3 regions of the Pantoea sp. C1E2 genome follow, and region 2 is predicted to be linked to each of the others. Evidence: predicted binding sites of a transcription regulator. Region 2 holds the regulator's gene; each other region holds the start of a gene.
What was found. The regulator Fur, encoded in region 2, represses iron uptake genes when iron is present. The targets are predictions, from matches to a motif close to ATAATAATGAGAACNACTATCAA.

Region 1: the regulator Fur is predicted to act here: its motif matches at 1,709-1,731, upstream of ACXI0A_RS24250 (TonB-dependent siderophore receptor).
Region 3: the regulator Fur is predicted to act here: its motif matches at 2,391-2,413, upstream of fhuA (ferrichrome porin FhuA).

Annotation. Positions count from the first base shown of each region.
Region 1 is NZ_JBSZHT010000004.1:570,892-575,181, forward strand. Features, by position in the region: gene ACXI0A_RS24240 (SDR family NAD(P)-dependent oxidoreductase) at 75-806, shown strand; gene ACXI0A_RS24245 (helix-turn-helix domain-containing protein) at 828-1,610, opposite strand; gene ACXI0A_RS24250 (TonB-dependent siderophore receptor) at 1,770-3,899, shown strand; gene ACXI0A_RS24255 (ABC transporter substrate-binding protein) at 3,893-4,290, shown strand, end outside.
Region 2 is NZ_JBSZHT010000002.1:1,500,183-1,504,472, forward strand. Features, by position in the region: gene glnS (glutamine--tRNA ligase) at 23-1,690, shown strand; gene ACXI0A_RS07295 (hypothetical protein) at 1,926-2,321, shown strand; gene fur (ferric iron uptake transcriptional regulator) at 2,383-2,832, opposite strand; gene fldA (flavodoxin FldA) at 3,187-3,717, opposite strand; gene ybfE (LexA regulated protein) at 3,853-4,128, opposite strand.
Region 3 is NZ_JBSZHT010000002.1:1,089,804-1,094,093, reverse strand. Features, by position in the region: gene fhuC (Fe3+-hydroxamate ABC transporter ATP-binding protein FhuC) at 1-50, opposite strand, end outside; gene fhuA (ferrichrome porin FhuA) at 145-2,355, opposite strand; gene mrcB (bifunctional glycosyl transferase/transpeptidase) at 2,568-4,290, opposite strand, start outside.

The sequences.
Region 1 (4,290 bases), on a different contig from region 2:
GAGCTACGAATCGGTCTGTTGCGTTAAGTGGGATTTTTCAACAATGACCTCGTCAACTACACGAGGAATTACCCATGAATCAGCATGCAAAAGTGATTATTTTGACCGGTGCCAGCAGCGGAATTGGTGAAGGCATTGCCCGTCATCTGGCGCATCAAGGGCACAAACTGGTAATGGGTGCGCGCCGTACCGATCGACTGGCAAGCTTGTGCGATGAATTACGCCGTGAAGGTGCCAGCGTGGATTTTCTCGCAACGGATGTCACACAGCGAAGTGACACGCAAAAGCTGGCGGATTTCGCGCTGGAGGAATACGGACGCATTGATGTGATGATCAACAACGCAGGCGTCATGCCGCTTTCGCCGATGAGTTCAATGAAAGTTGAAGAGTGGGATTTAATGCTGGACGTCAACGTTCGCGGCGTGTTGTACGGTATCGCTGCGGTGCTGCCCACCATGCAGGCACAGCGCATGGGGCACATTATAAATATCGCTTCTGTGGGTGCTCTGACGGTTTCCCCCACTGCCGCGGTTTACTGCGCCACCAAATATGCGGTTCGCGCCATTTCCGATGGCCTGCGCCAGGAATCACGCGAACTGCGCGTTACAGTTATCAACCCCGGTGTGGTGGAATCTGAACTGGCAGACAGCATTAGCGACAGCGTGGCGCGCGAGGCAATGAAAAGCTATCGACAGATTGCACTCAAGCCTGATGCTATCGCCATGGCAGTCAGTTGGGCCATCGACCAGCCTGGCGAAGTCGACGTTAACGAAATCACCGTGCGCCCTACTGCCAGTGGGCATTGAGGGAAAATATCCCTGGCGATTTCAGGCTGAAATTCGCAAAAAACGCTGCGGCGTTTCCCCCATCAAACGGCGGAACATGGAGATAAATGCGCTGGGGCTTTGGTAGCCGAGTTGGTTGGCGGTGCGCAAAACCGTCTGCCCTTGCGCCAATTGCACCAGCGCTTCGGATAAACGTAGCTGCTGACGCCATTGCGTAAAGGTGATACCGGTTTGCTCGCGGAACAAGCGCGCCAGCGTACGTGAACTGGCACCCACGCGCTGGCCCCACTCTTCCAGCGTATCGCCACTGGCCGGCGTCGCCAGCAGCTGCTGGCAAATGTTGAGTAAACGGCGGTCGCTGGGTAGCGGCAGATTACACACCGGACCATCCGATGCACGGCGGATCTCATCCAGTAACAACGGCGAGATCAACTCCACACGCGCAACCTCTGGTTGAGATTGCAGTTCAATCTCAACCAGCGTTTTCATCAATGCCTGTAACAGCGGTGAGATCAACATGCTGCGTGCCTGCGGCCAAAATGCCCGCGCCAGTTTGGGATCGAGATACAAACTCGAGCTACGAATATCACTTAGAGCCGTCAACGCATGCGGTACACTGCCCGGCAGCCATAGCGCGCGACCTGGCGTCAAAGTCCAGGAAGCGGTTTGCGTTTGCACGCGCATCACGCCTTGCAAACAGAGCACCAACTGCGCCGCTTCATGCGCATGCAAGCGCTCTTCACGACCAGCCTGATAATGCATTTCGCGCGTGGCGAGTAATGGCAGTGCTGGCGTCATTTCCGCCGCAAGTGGTTTCTGCAACACCCTTTCACCCAATCCCGTTAAATTGCCGATTGATGTCTGCTCTGCGCTATTTGCGATTCAGAAGAAGCAAACCCGCCAGCAGGACGCTATCAAATAAGATAGTAATGATTATCATTTGTATCACTATTTGGGGCCATTGGAACATATCGGGGAAAATAAATGCCGGGTCATCGCACCTTTAAGCGCAAGCCACTGAGCATATTGCTGCTGATGCTGTTCAGCAGCGCATCAGGTTGGGCTGCTGAAAATAATAATAATTCGAACGCCACACTCACCGTGACAGCCAATAGCGTCGATAGCGATAGCGCAGATGCTGACAGCTGGAATCAGGTGGCGAAGAAAGCAGATTCTGTCACAAAAAGCACACGGCCAATTATCGAAACGCCACAAAGCATCTCAGTGATCACTCAGGCACAAATGGCTTCGCAGGGGGCATTGAATGTGCCACAAGCACTGCGTTACAACGCAGGAATCGGCGCGGAAGGCGGTGGTGCAGATTACCGGTTCGACGATATCTATATTCGTGGATTTGCCGCCGATGAATATCTGGATGGCCTGCGCCTGCCAACGGTGACTTATTGGTCGCGTCCGAATTACGACACTTTCCTGCTGGATCGTGTTGAAGTGGTCAAGGGCCCGAGTTCAGTGACGTTCGGCCAGGCGAGCCCTGGCGGCGTGATTAATCTGATGAGTAAGCGTCCGACTGCCGAACCCATTCACCAGATTTTTGTTAGCACTGGCAGCCATAATCTGTTCGAAACCGGACTCGATCTCTCTGGCGCCCTGGATAGCGATGAACACTGGCTGGGCCGCATCACCGGAACCTGGTCGCGAAATGACACGCAAGTCGATTACACCAAATACAAGCATTACGATATCGCGCCAGCGTTGACCTGGCAGCCAAATGACGACACGCGCCTGACGTTACTCGGTCAGTTCCGCAAAGATCCTTACACCGGTTTCTACAACCAGCTACCGCTGGAAGGCAGCCTGATCAAGCTGGCGCAGGGTAACTACTCTGACAAATTCTACGGAGGTCAGCCCGGCTTTGATTATTACCGTCGTGAGCAGGCCAGTATCGGTTATGACTTTATGCACAAGTTCGATGACGTCTGGAGCGTTCATCAGAACCTGCGCTACCTGCATACTAGCAGCGATTATCAGATGGTTTATCCCACTGCGACCCTCACCGATGGATCGGCCACCGTAAGCCGCGACAGTATGCGGGTTATCGAATCGTTCAACGCCTTCGATGTGGATACCAACCTGCAGGGCAATCTGGATACTGGCGCCATTAATCACGCGCTGACGCTGGGTGTCGATTTTGTGCATGATGATTTGCGGCAGAACAGCGGCTATGGCAGCGCTTCCGATATCAGCTACCTCAATCCGGATTACAGCACGCCGGTAGAATCGCCGTCGATCGATTATCACAGCCGCTCTTTCATGACCCAGCAAGGTATCTACCTGCAGGACAGCATGAAATGGAACAACTGGGTGCTAAACCTGGGCGGCCGCTATGACAAAGCGCAAACGCGTAGCCAGAACTGGGTCAGCGGAACGCGCACTGAGCTGAATGATTACGCCACCACCGGCCGCGCAGGTTTGCTGTATCACTTTGATAACGGCATCGCTCCTTACATCAGCTACGGCACGTCATTCCAGCCACAGGCGGGTACCTCCTTTGGCGGCGATCCGTTTAAACCGACCAAAGGCAAACAGTCGGAAGTGGGGATCAAGTATCAACCAAACGGCTTTAATGCGCTGTTAAGTGCTGCTCTCTACGATCTGCGCCAAACCAACGTGCTGACGGCCGATCCGGATCACGCAAATTACTCGGTTCAGACCGGAGAAATCCGTTCGCAAGGATTAGAGCTGGAGGCGAAAGCCAATGTCACCTCACGCTGGCTGGTCAACGCCTCCTATGCCCTGACTAACCCGAAAGTGCTGTCGGCCAATGACGATACGCAAGGTAAGCAGCCAGTGTCGATTGCCCGCCAGACTGCTGCACTGTGGACTGAATATGCCCTGCCGGGAGTGCTCGATGGCCTGACGATTGGCGGCGGCGGTCGTTATGTGGGTACCAGCTATGCCACCAGCGACAACAGCCTGAAAGTGCCGGCGGCGATGATCTACGATGCGATGATGCGCTATCGCTGGCAGGATTGGCAGCTCGGTCTGAATCTGCAAAACCTGACCGATAAGCAGTACATTAGCAACTGTAACGATCTAGGCTGTCACTTTGGCTTACGGCGTCAATTGATCGCCACGGTAAGTTATCAGTGGTAATCAGTCGTCGAACACTGATCAAGGGGGCGCTGGCAGGCGCTGCCCTTTTTCCGTTTCCGCTGCAGGCAAAAACCACGCCGCGTTGGGTGATCCTCGACTGGGGGATCACCGAAATGGCCCTGCTATTAGGCATCACGCCGGTTGGCATTGCCGCCCCCGACTGGTATCGCCGCCTGTTTAGCCAGCCTCCGCTTCCCGAGCAGGTCGCCGACGTGGGTTTGCTGTTCCAACCCAATTACGAAACCTTGTTTGAGCTGCGGCCAGACGTATTGCTGGTCACGCCGGCACACCGTATGGCCGAAGCCCAATTATCCCGCATTGCTCCGTTATCTTACTTTTCGACAAGTGGCCCCCATCCGTGGCAACTGGCGCAGCAGAATCTGCATGCGCT
Region 2 (4,290 bases):
CTATTGTTTTGAGGATTTTGAGATGAGTGAGGCTGAAGCCCGCCCAACGAACTTTATTCGTCAGATCATCGACGAAGACTTGGCGAGCGGTAAGCACAGCAGTGTGCATACCCGTTTCCCGCCTGAGCCCAATGGTTACCTGCATATTGGCCATGCGAAATCTATCTGCCTGAACTTTGGTATCGCCCAAGATTATCAAGGACAGTGCAACCTGCGTTTTGACGACACTAACCCGGTGAAAGAAGACCTGGAGTTCGTTGAATCCATCAAGCGTGACGTGCAATGGCTGGGCTTTGAGTGGAGCGGCAACATTCGTTACTCCTCAGACTACTTCGACCAACTGTTTAATTACGCCGTTGAGCTGATCAATAAAGGTCTGGCTTACGTTGATGAGTTGTCGGCGGAAGAGATCCGTGAATATCGCGGCACTCTGACTGCGCCTGGCAAAAACAGCCCGTACCGCGATCGCAGCGTGGAAGAGAACTTAGCGCTGTTCCAGAAAATGCGTGATGGCGGTTTTGAAGAAGGTAAAGCCTGTCTGCGTGCCAAAATCGACATGGCATCCAGCTTCATCGTGATGCGTGATCCGGTGCTGTACCGCATTAAGTTTGCCGATCACCATCAGACCGGTAACAAGTGGTGCATCTACCCGATGTACGACTTTACACATTGCATTTCGGATGCGATCGAAGGCATTACGCACTCACTGTGTACGCTGGAGTTCCAGGACAACCGTCGTCTGTACGACTGGGTGCTGGATAATATCACCATTCCTCAGCATCCGCGTCAGTACGAATTCTCGCGTCTGAATCTGGAATACGCGGTGATGTCGAAGCGTAAGCTGACGCAGCTGGTCACCGAGAAAGTGGTGGAAGGCTGGGACGATCCGCGCATGCTGACCGTTTCCGGTCTGCGTCGTCGTGGTTACAGCGCGGCTTCCATTCGTGAGTTCTGCCGCCGTATCGGCGTGACCAAGCAGGACAACATCGTTGAGATGGCGTCGCTGGAATCCTGTATTCGTGACGATCTCAATGAAAACGCCCCGCGTGCGATGGCCGTGCTTGATCCGCTGAAAGTGGTGATCGAAAACCTGCCAGCCGGTCATGAAGAAACGCTGACCATGCCTAATCATCCGAATAAACCGGAGATGGGCACGCGTGAAGTACCTTTCAGCCGCGAAGTGTGGATTGATCGTGCTGACTTCCGTGAAGAAGCCAACAAGCAGTACAAGCGCCTGGTGCTGGGTAAAGAAGTGCGTCTGCGTAATGCTTACGTGATTCGCGCGGAGCGCATAGCGAAAGATGAAGAGGGTAATATCACCTGCATCTACGCCACCTGTGATGTGGACACGCTGAGTAAAGATCCGGCAGACGGCCGCAAAGTGAAAGGGGTTATCCATTGGGTTTCTGCCATTCACGCGCTGCCTGCGGAGTTCCGTCTTTACGATCGCCTGTTCAGCGTGCCAAATCCGGCCGCGGCTGAGGATTTCCTGACCACCATCAACCCAAATTCGCTGGAAATCAAACAGGGCTTCGTCGAGTCTGGTCTGCGAGATGCAGCGGTAACGGCTGCGTATCAATTTGAACGCGAAGGCTACTTCTGTGCCGATAGCGTTTATTCGCAGCCCGGTAAGCCGGTGTTTAACCGTACGGTGGGGCTACGCGATACCTTCGCGAAAATTGGCGAGTAATGTCATTCGTCGATAGCACAATATGATCATGAAAGGGCGAGCAATCGCCCTTTTTTATTGCCTGTAATCCGCCCTGGGCAATCAATTATGCTGAAGGCGGTAAAGTGTGCTTATTGTCTCATTTTGCGACAATTCTGACTTTAGCAAAATTAACCCATTTGCGAGTGTGAAAAATTGTATTTCAGGTAGGCTATGCGCTCTCAACAGAGCTCTGCGGGTTATCAAAGGAAAAAAAATGACAAGTCTCGCCCTGGAAGCTAAGCATAGCGTGGTGGTATTACATCAGCTTATTGAACGTGTTTTTAACCAGGCAGAAGGCAGTGATGACAGCATGGAACTGCTTTTGTCATACTTTCACCCGGATTTCAAAATGGTCACCCCGCTGGGTAAGCAGCTGGATCTGAATGAGACAGAAGTGCTGTTTCGCAAACTGCACGGTCAGCGGGAAGGAATGCGCATTGCCACCAGCGAGCATGTCATCATTTCGCAACAGAGTGATGAAGTGACGATTCAATATCGTGAGTTACAAATGTTGAACGGCACCAATCAAACGCGCATTTCTCTGGCTGTACTGGATTGCAGCACTACCATTCCCCGCTGGCGTTATCTGCACGAAACCTTTATCGCTTGATAACAGGCATAAAAAAACCGGTGACAAGCACCGGTTTTTTTATATTGCATAGCACACTCAATTACTTATCGTGGAGCGTATCGTCTTCGCGGCAGTCTCCCAGTGCACAGTGACCGTACAAGTACAGGCTGTGGTTGCTGAGTTTGATGCCATGGCGAGTAGCAATCTCACGCTGACGCGTTTCGATTGATTCATCGCTAAATTCGATCACTTTGCCACAATCCAGGCAGATCAAGTGGTCATGATGATGTTGCTGAGTCAGTTCGAATACGGATTTTCCGCCTTCGAAGTTATGACGGGTGACGATACCCGCGTCATCAAATTGGTTAAGAACGCGATATACCGTTGCCAGGCCAATCTCTTCGCCCATATCGATCAGGCGCTTATACAAATCTTCCGCACTGACGTGATGGGACTCGGGGCCAGGTCCCTGAAGCACTTCCAAAATTTTCAATCTTGGCAGAGTGACTTTCAGGCCAGCCTTCTTCAATGCGGAGTTGTTGTCAGTCATTCGGATATTGTCCTGTTACTTTGCATGTCACTTACGGCGCAGGGGCCTTGAATGTTTAGGTCACGCGTATTCTCATTTGCGTCTCATTATAGAACTCAAGCAGTGAAATGAAAACCAGGGTGTCGCGCAAATCAACAAAATTCGTAAGGATAAATATCGCTACGTTAGCGCGTAACAGTGTGGTTTGGATTTCCATTTCACTCAGCCTCAGTCAACAATCAGAGGAATAAGCGGATGACCATTGCGGGTATTCTACAGATTTGCGGGGAAAAGTTAAAAAACCCTGACTATTATTTTTATAGGAAATTCCTTTGCCCCAATGTGAGCCAGCGCTCACATTGGGGCGGCGAGGCATCAGGCTTCGATGATCTCTTTTAACTGCAGTTCATCAAAAATCTGCTTCACCCAGGCGTCAACACGTTCATTGGTCAGCTCAGGTTGACGATCTTCGTCAATCGCCAGGCCGAGGAAGTGTTTGTCGTCTGCCAGACCTTTTGAGGCTTCAAAGTGATAGCCCTCGGTAGGCCAGTGTCCGACAATCACCGCGCCGTTTGGCTCAATGATGTCGCGAATCGTGCCCATCGCATCACAGAAGTACTCTGCATAATCTTCCTGGTCGCCACAGCCAAACAGTGCCACCAGTTTGCCGTTGAAGTCGATCTCTTCCAGAGTAGGGAAGAAGTCATCCCAGTCACACTGTGCTTCGCCGTAATACCAGGTAGGAATGCCCAGCAGCAGGATGTCGAACGCTGCGAGATCTTCTTTGGTGCTCTTAGCAATGTCATGCACTTCGGCGACATCTTTACCCAGTTGTTTCTGGATCATTTTTGCAATGTTTTCAGTGTTGCCGGTATCGCTGCCGAAGAAAATGCCTACGATTGCCATGGGTTAAGTAACCTCTTAAAGCCTGATTGTGAGAGTAAGTCAATTGACTGCACATGTTAGCGAATGATAGCAGACCGTTGAAAAGGGCGGAACGAGTAAAGCCTGAACTTTGTGTTCCTGCGTGCGGTCAGCGCGCTAAGACAGTTTGAGTTGTGCCAGCAGCATTTGTTCAATCAATTCGCTGCGGCTGATGTTTTGTTGCTCGGCCAGCGTATTCAAGGCGTCAACCGCCTCGCTGGACATTTTCAGCTCGACACGACGCAGCCCCCGCACTTTATCGCGCTTGAGCTGGTTACGTTTGTTGATACGCAACTGTTCGTCACGTGTCAGCAGGCTGGTTTTAGGGCGACCGGGACGCCGCTCGTCTGCAAAAAGATCAAGCGTGGTACGGTCTGTCTGTTCTTTTGCCATGATTTGTGAAACTGAGTGGGCGCGAACGGCGGAAAGGCGCTGCGCGATTTATACATTATCGGCCCGACCGCGGTGAAAAAATCATCCGCGGCAAATTTTTAGCGCGACATCATACTTCAGCGCACTCTGTGACGCCAACCCTAAACCGTAAACGGCAAGCTT
Region 3 (4,290 bases), 410 kb from region 2:
CTGACATTGTCCAGCGTGAAGGTGGTTTCTTCGTGGTGCGGATGCTGCATGGTTATCCCTGGTTAATCATCACAAAGCCGATCTGATTCTGAAGGGGGCGGCCCTGAGGCCGCCCCTGATCACAACATGGTACGCTCTGACGAATCAGAAGCGGAAGGTGGCGGTGCCAACGATTTGACGTTCAGCGCCCCAGTAACAGGCGTAATCACGGTAGCAGCTGGCAACGTATTCACGATCGAACAGGTTGTTGATGTTCACGCCAACCGTAGAGCCAGGCAGACCGAAACGACCGAGGTCATATTTCAGGGCTGCATCGACGGTGGTGTAACCCGCTACGTCGAAGTTCTGATTAATGTTGTCACCTGTTGAATAGAGACCTTTGCTCTCGCCAACATAACGCACACCCGCTCCCAGCGTCACGCCTGACAACGCAGTCTCATGGAAGGTGTAATCTCCCCACAGCGATGCCATATGCTTCGGCACCTGCACCGGTGTTCTGCCTTTCAGCGTGGTGTCTTCGGTATATTCCGCATCGGTATAGGTGTAAGACGCCGTCATGTTGATGTTGGCGCTCAGCGCCGCTTTGGCTTCCAACTCAACACCGCGTGAACGAATTTCACCGCTCTGAATGCTGGCAAATGGGTGGTTTACGGTATCTGGATCCGCAGTCAGGTTTTTGGTTTTGGTCAATTGATAAACCGCCGCCGTCACCACAATTGGACGATCTTTTGGCACGTATTTCACGCCAGCTTCATATTGCTTGGCACGTGAAGGATCGAAAGCCTGTCCTTCAAACGTTGAACCTGAGTTAGGAATAAAGGCTTCGCTGTAACTGAAATAAGGTGCAATGCCGTTATCGAACACATAGTTAAGACCACCACGCCAGGTAAAGGCTTGATCGTTTTGACGATCCAGTGAACTGGCTACACGGTCATACACCGAGGTCATCGCGTAGTCGTAGCGACCACCTAAGGTCAGCACCCAGCGATTCCACTCCATTTGGTCCTGCGCGTATAGGCCAGTCTGACGCTGTTTATTCAGATGCTGATAAGGAGAGGCAAACGGCGTCACCAAATCGTTGCCGTATTGCGGATTGATCGCACTCAAATTGCTGGCTGAGCCAAACTGCGCATCAACATCATTGCGCATCTGCTGATAATCCACACCCATCAGCAAGGTATGATCTAAAGCACCCGTCGCGAATTTCGCCTGTGCTTGTGTATCAACAGAGAATTCATTCAGCTTCTCATCCGAAACCGCTGAGCCACGGGTGATCTCATTAGTAGCAGCGTTGAAGCCATTGCCGTAAATACTGCGATATCCGGTACGCATATCCGCATAACGCAGATTCTGGCGCACCGTCCAGGTATCGTTAAAGCTATGTTCGAAGTTGTAGCCCACCATCTTGGTGTTGCGCGAGATTTTATTGCTGTCTTCGCCTTCATCAAAGTTGGTTGGCAACTTATAACTGCTGCCATCCGGGCGGGTAATCCCCACCACGGTGCCCTGACGCGGCAACCAACCGTAATAACCGGTTTCCGGTTCATTCTGGAAGTAGGTCAGCAGGTCAAAGCGGGTATTAGCATCAGGACGCCAGCTGAACGAAGGTGCGATGGTGTAGCGCTTCTCTTTGTTCATTTCCTGCTGCGCGTCGGCGCTGCGAGCCTGACCGGTCAGGCGGTAGCTGTACACGCCATCATCGTCCAGCGAACCGCCAAAATCGAAGCCGGTTGAGTACAGGTTATCGGTACCCATCTGGAACTGCACTTCACGCAGGGTTTCCTGAGTAGGACGCTTGCTGACCAGTGATACGACACCACCTGGGTTGCTCTTGCCGTACAGCACGGAAACCGGACCACGCAGCAGTTCCGCACGCTCAAGGAAATACGGATCGATGGCGAATTCAGAGTAGTTATCACCCTGCAGCTTCAGGCCATCAAGATATTGGTTGGTGTTGGTTTCGCTGAAGCCGCGAATTGACAGCGCATCGATCACGCTTGAACTGCCGCGGTTACCCGTCAGCACGCCAGCCGTGTAATTGAATGCACCTTTGACGCTGGTCACTGCGCGCATCGCCATTTCTTCTTGCGTCACAACAGACACAGACTGCGGGTTTTTCTCAATCGGCGTATCGGTTTTGGTGCCGGTAGCACTGTGTTTCGCTGCAATGGTGGGAGCCGGGCCCCATGCGCTTTCCTGCGCGACGGTGTTGCCGCCATTGGCGGTAACCACCACTGTATCTTCCGCCAGCGCCTGCGCGCTCAGCGTACCCAGTGTTAAAGAAATCAATAAAGCGAGCGGACGACGGGAAGTCGCAGCACGGGCAGAACAAGGATTTGAAATTCGCGTATTCATAAAAGGATCTCTCAGAAAGAAAACAATGCAGGTGAATACAAACGAGAATGATTATTAGACGCACGGATTTTAGGCGAAGTTTGGCGAGATCCGCAAGATGTAATGCCTGATGGCGGTGCGTTTGCGACCAGATCGTGCATGTCCATGATCGCGATTAACAAATCACAGGCATGAAAAAGGGCGCCGTAGCGCCCTCTGTTTTCTGCAGCTAACTATTTGCTGCCAAACATATCCTTAATCCAGCCCGCCACGCCGTCAGCATCTTTTTGCTCACCCTGTTGCTGCTGAGGTGATTGCTGCTGCGGTTGCGACTCTTGCTGCTGTTGGATCTGCTGCTGTTGCTGGATCTGTTGCTGCTGTTGTTGGCACAACGCGTTAGGATCCAACGTCCACACCGGCAGCGAACGCCAGGTGCTGCTACCAGAACCACACACGAAGTTACCCGCAGAGTCGACGTTCATCTGCGTGATATCTTCTGGCGGAGTCAGCACCAGCGGCATTGGCGCCTGATTGTCGAGATAACGACGATAAATCTGCATCGCACCGCTCGCCCCATACAGCTTCGACGTCTGGTTGTTGTCACGGCCAACCCAGGTGATCGCCACTTCCTTGCCATCAATACCCGCAAACCAGCTATCGATCAGGTCATTGGTGGTACCGGTTTTACCCGCCAGATGGGCATTCGGATAGCGCGCGCCCAACGCACGGGCGGTGCCATGGTCAGCGACCTGCTGCATGGTGTACAAGGTCATATAAGCCGCCTGCGCCGGCTCAACGCGCTGCGCCTGCGGGAAGCTCTGATACAACACCGTGCCATCTTCGGCAATCACCGAGCGTACCGCTGAGAGATCGGCGCGGTTACCGCCGCTGGCAATCGACTGGAACGCCTGTGCTGCTTCGATCGGCGTCAGGTTAAGCGCACCCAGTAACATCGCTGGCACCGGGTTCAGCTGATCTTTCGGCACGCCCAGCTTCGTCCAGGTATCGACCACCGAAGGCAGACCCAATGTCATCCCCAGGTTTACGGTAGGCACGTTCATGGAGTTGGTTAAGGCATCCACCAGCATCACTTTGCCGCTGAAACGCTTGTCGTCGTTCATCGGTTTCCAGACCGATCCGTTTGGCTGTTTCAGCGCAATCGGTTCATCCGCCAGCCAGGTGTTCAGACGATAGGTATTCGGTTGGCTCAATGCGGTGAGATAGGTCGCCGGTTTAGCCAGTGAGCCAATGGAACGACGCGCCTGCAGCGCACGGTTATAGCCCGCGAACTGCGGATCGGCACCGCCTACCATGGCACGCACTTCACCACTGAAGCGATCCACCACCACCATTGCGGTTTCCAGATCCTTCAAGCCACGCTGTTTTTTCAGCGCCGGGATACCATCTTCAACCGCTTTTTCCGCCGCATCCTGGGAGATAGGATCGAGCGTAGTGAAGATCTTCACGCCAGACAGATCTTTAATCTTGTCGCCCAGTTTGGCCTGCAGTTCGTTACGCACCATCTGCATAAAGGCAGGCTGCGGCGTGATCACGCCCCCTTTCGGCTGCACACCCAACGGACGCGCCGAGAGCATGTCATACAGCTCCTGGTCGATGACGTTTTGCTGCTGCAGTAAACGCAGCACCAGGTTACGACGTTCCAGCGCCAGTTTCGGGTTACGCCATGGGTTATACAGCGACGCGCCTTTCACCATACCGACCAGCATCGCCTGCTGATCGAGACTCAGCTCATCCACCGGACGACCAAAGTAGTACAGACTCGCCAGTGGGAAGCCGCGGATCTGATCGTTGCCTGCCTGGCCGAGGTACACCTCGTTCAGGTAGAGCTCAAGGATGCGATCTTTGCTGTAACGCGCATCCATGATCACTGCCATGTAAGCTTCACGCGCTTTACGCCACAGTGAACGCTCGTTGGTCAGGAACAGGTTTTTCACC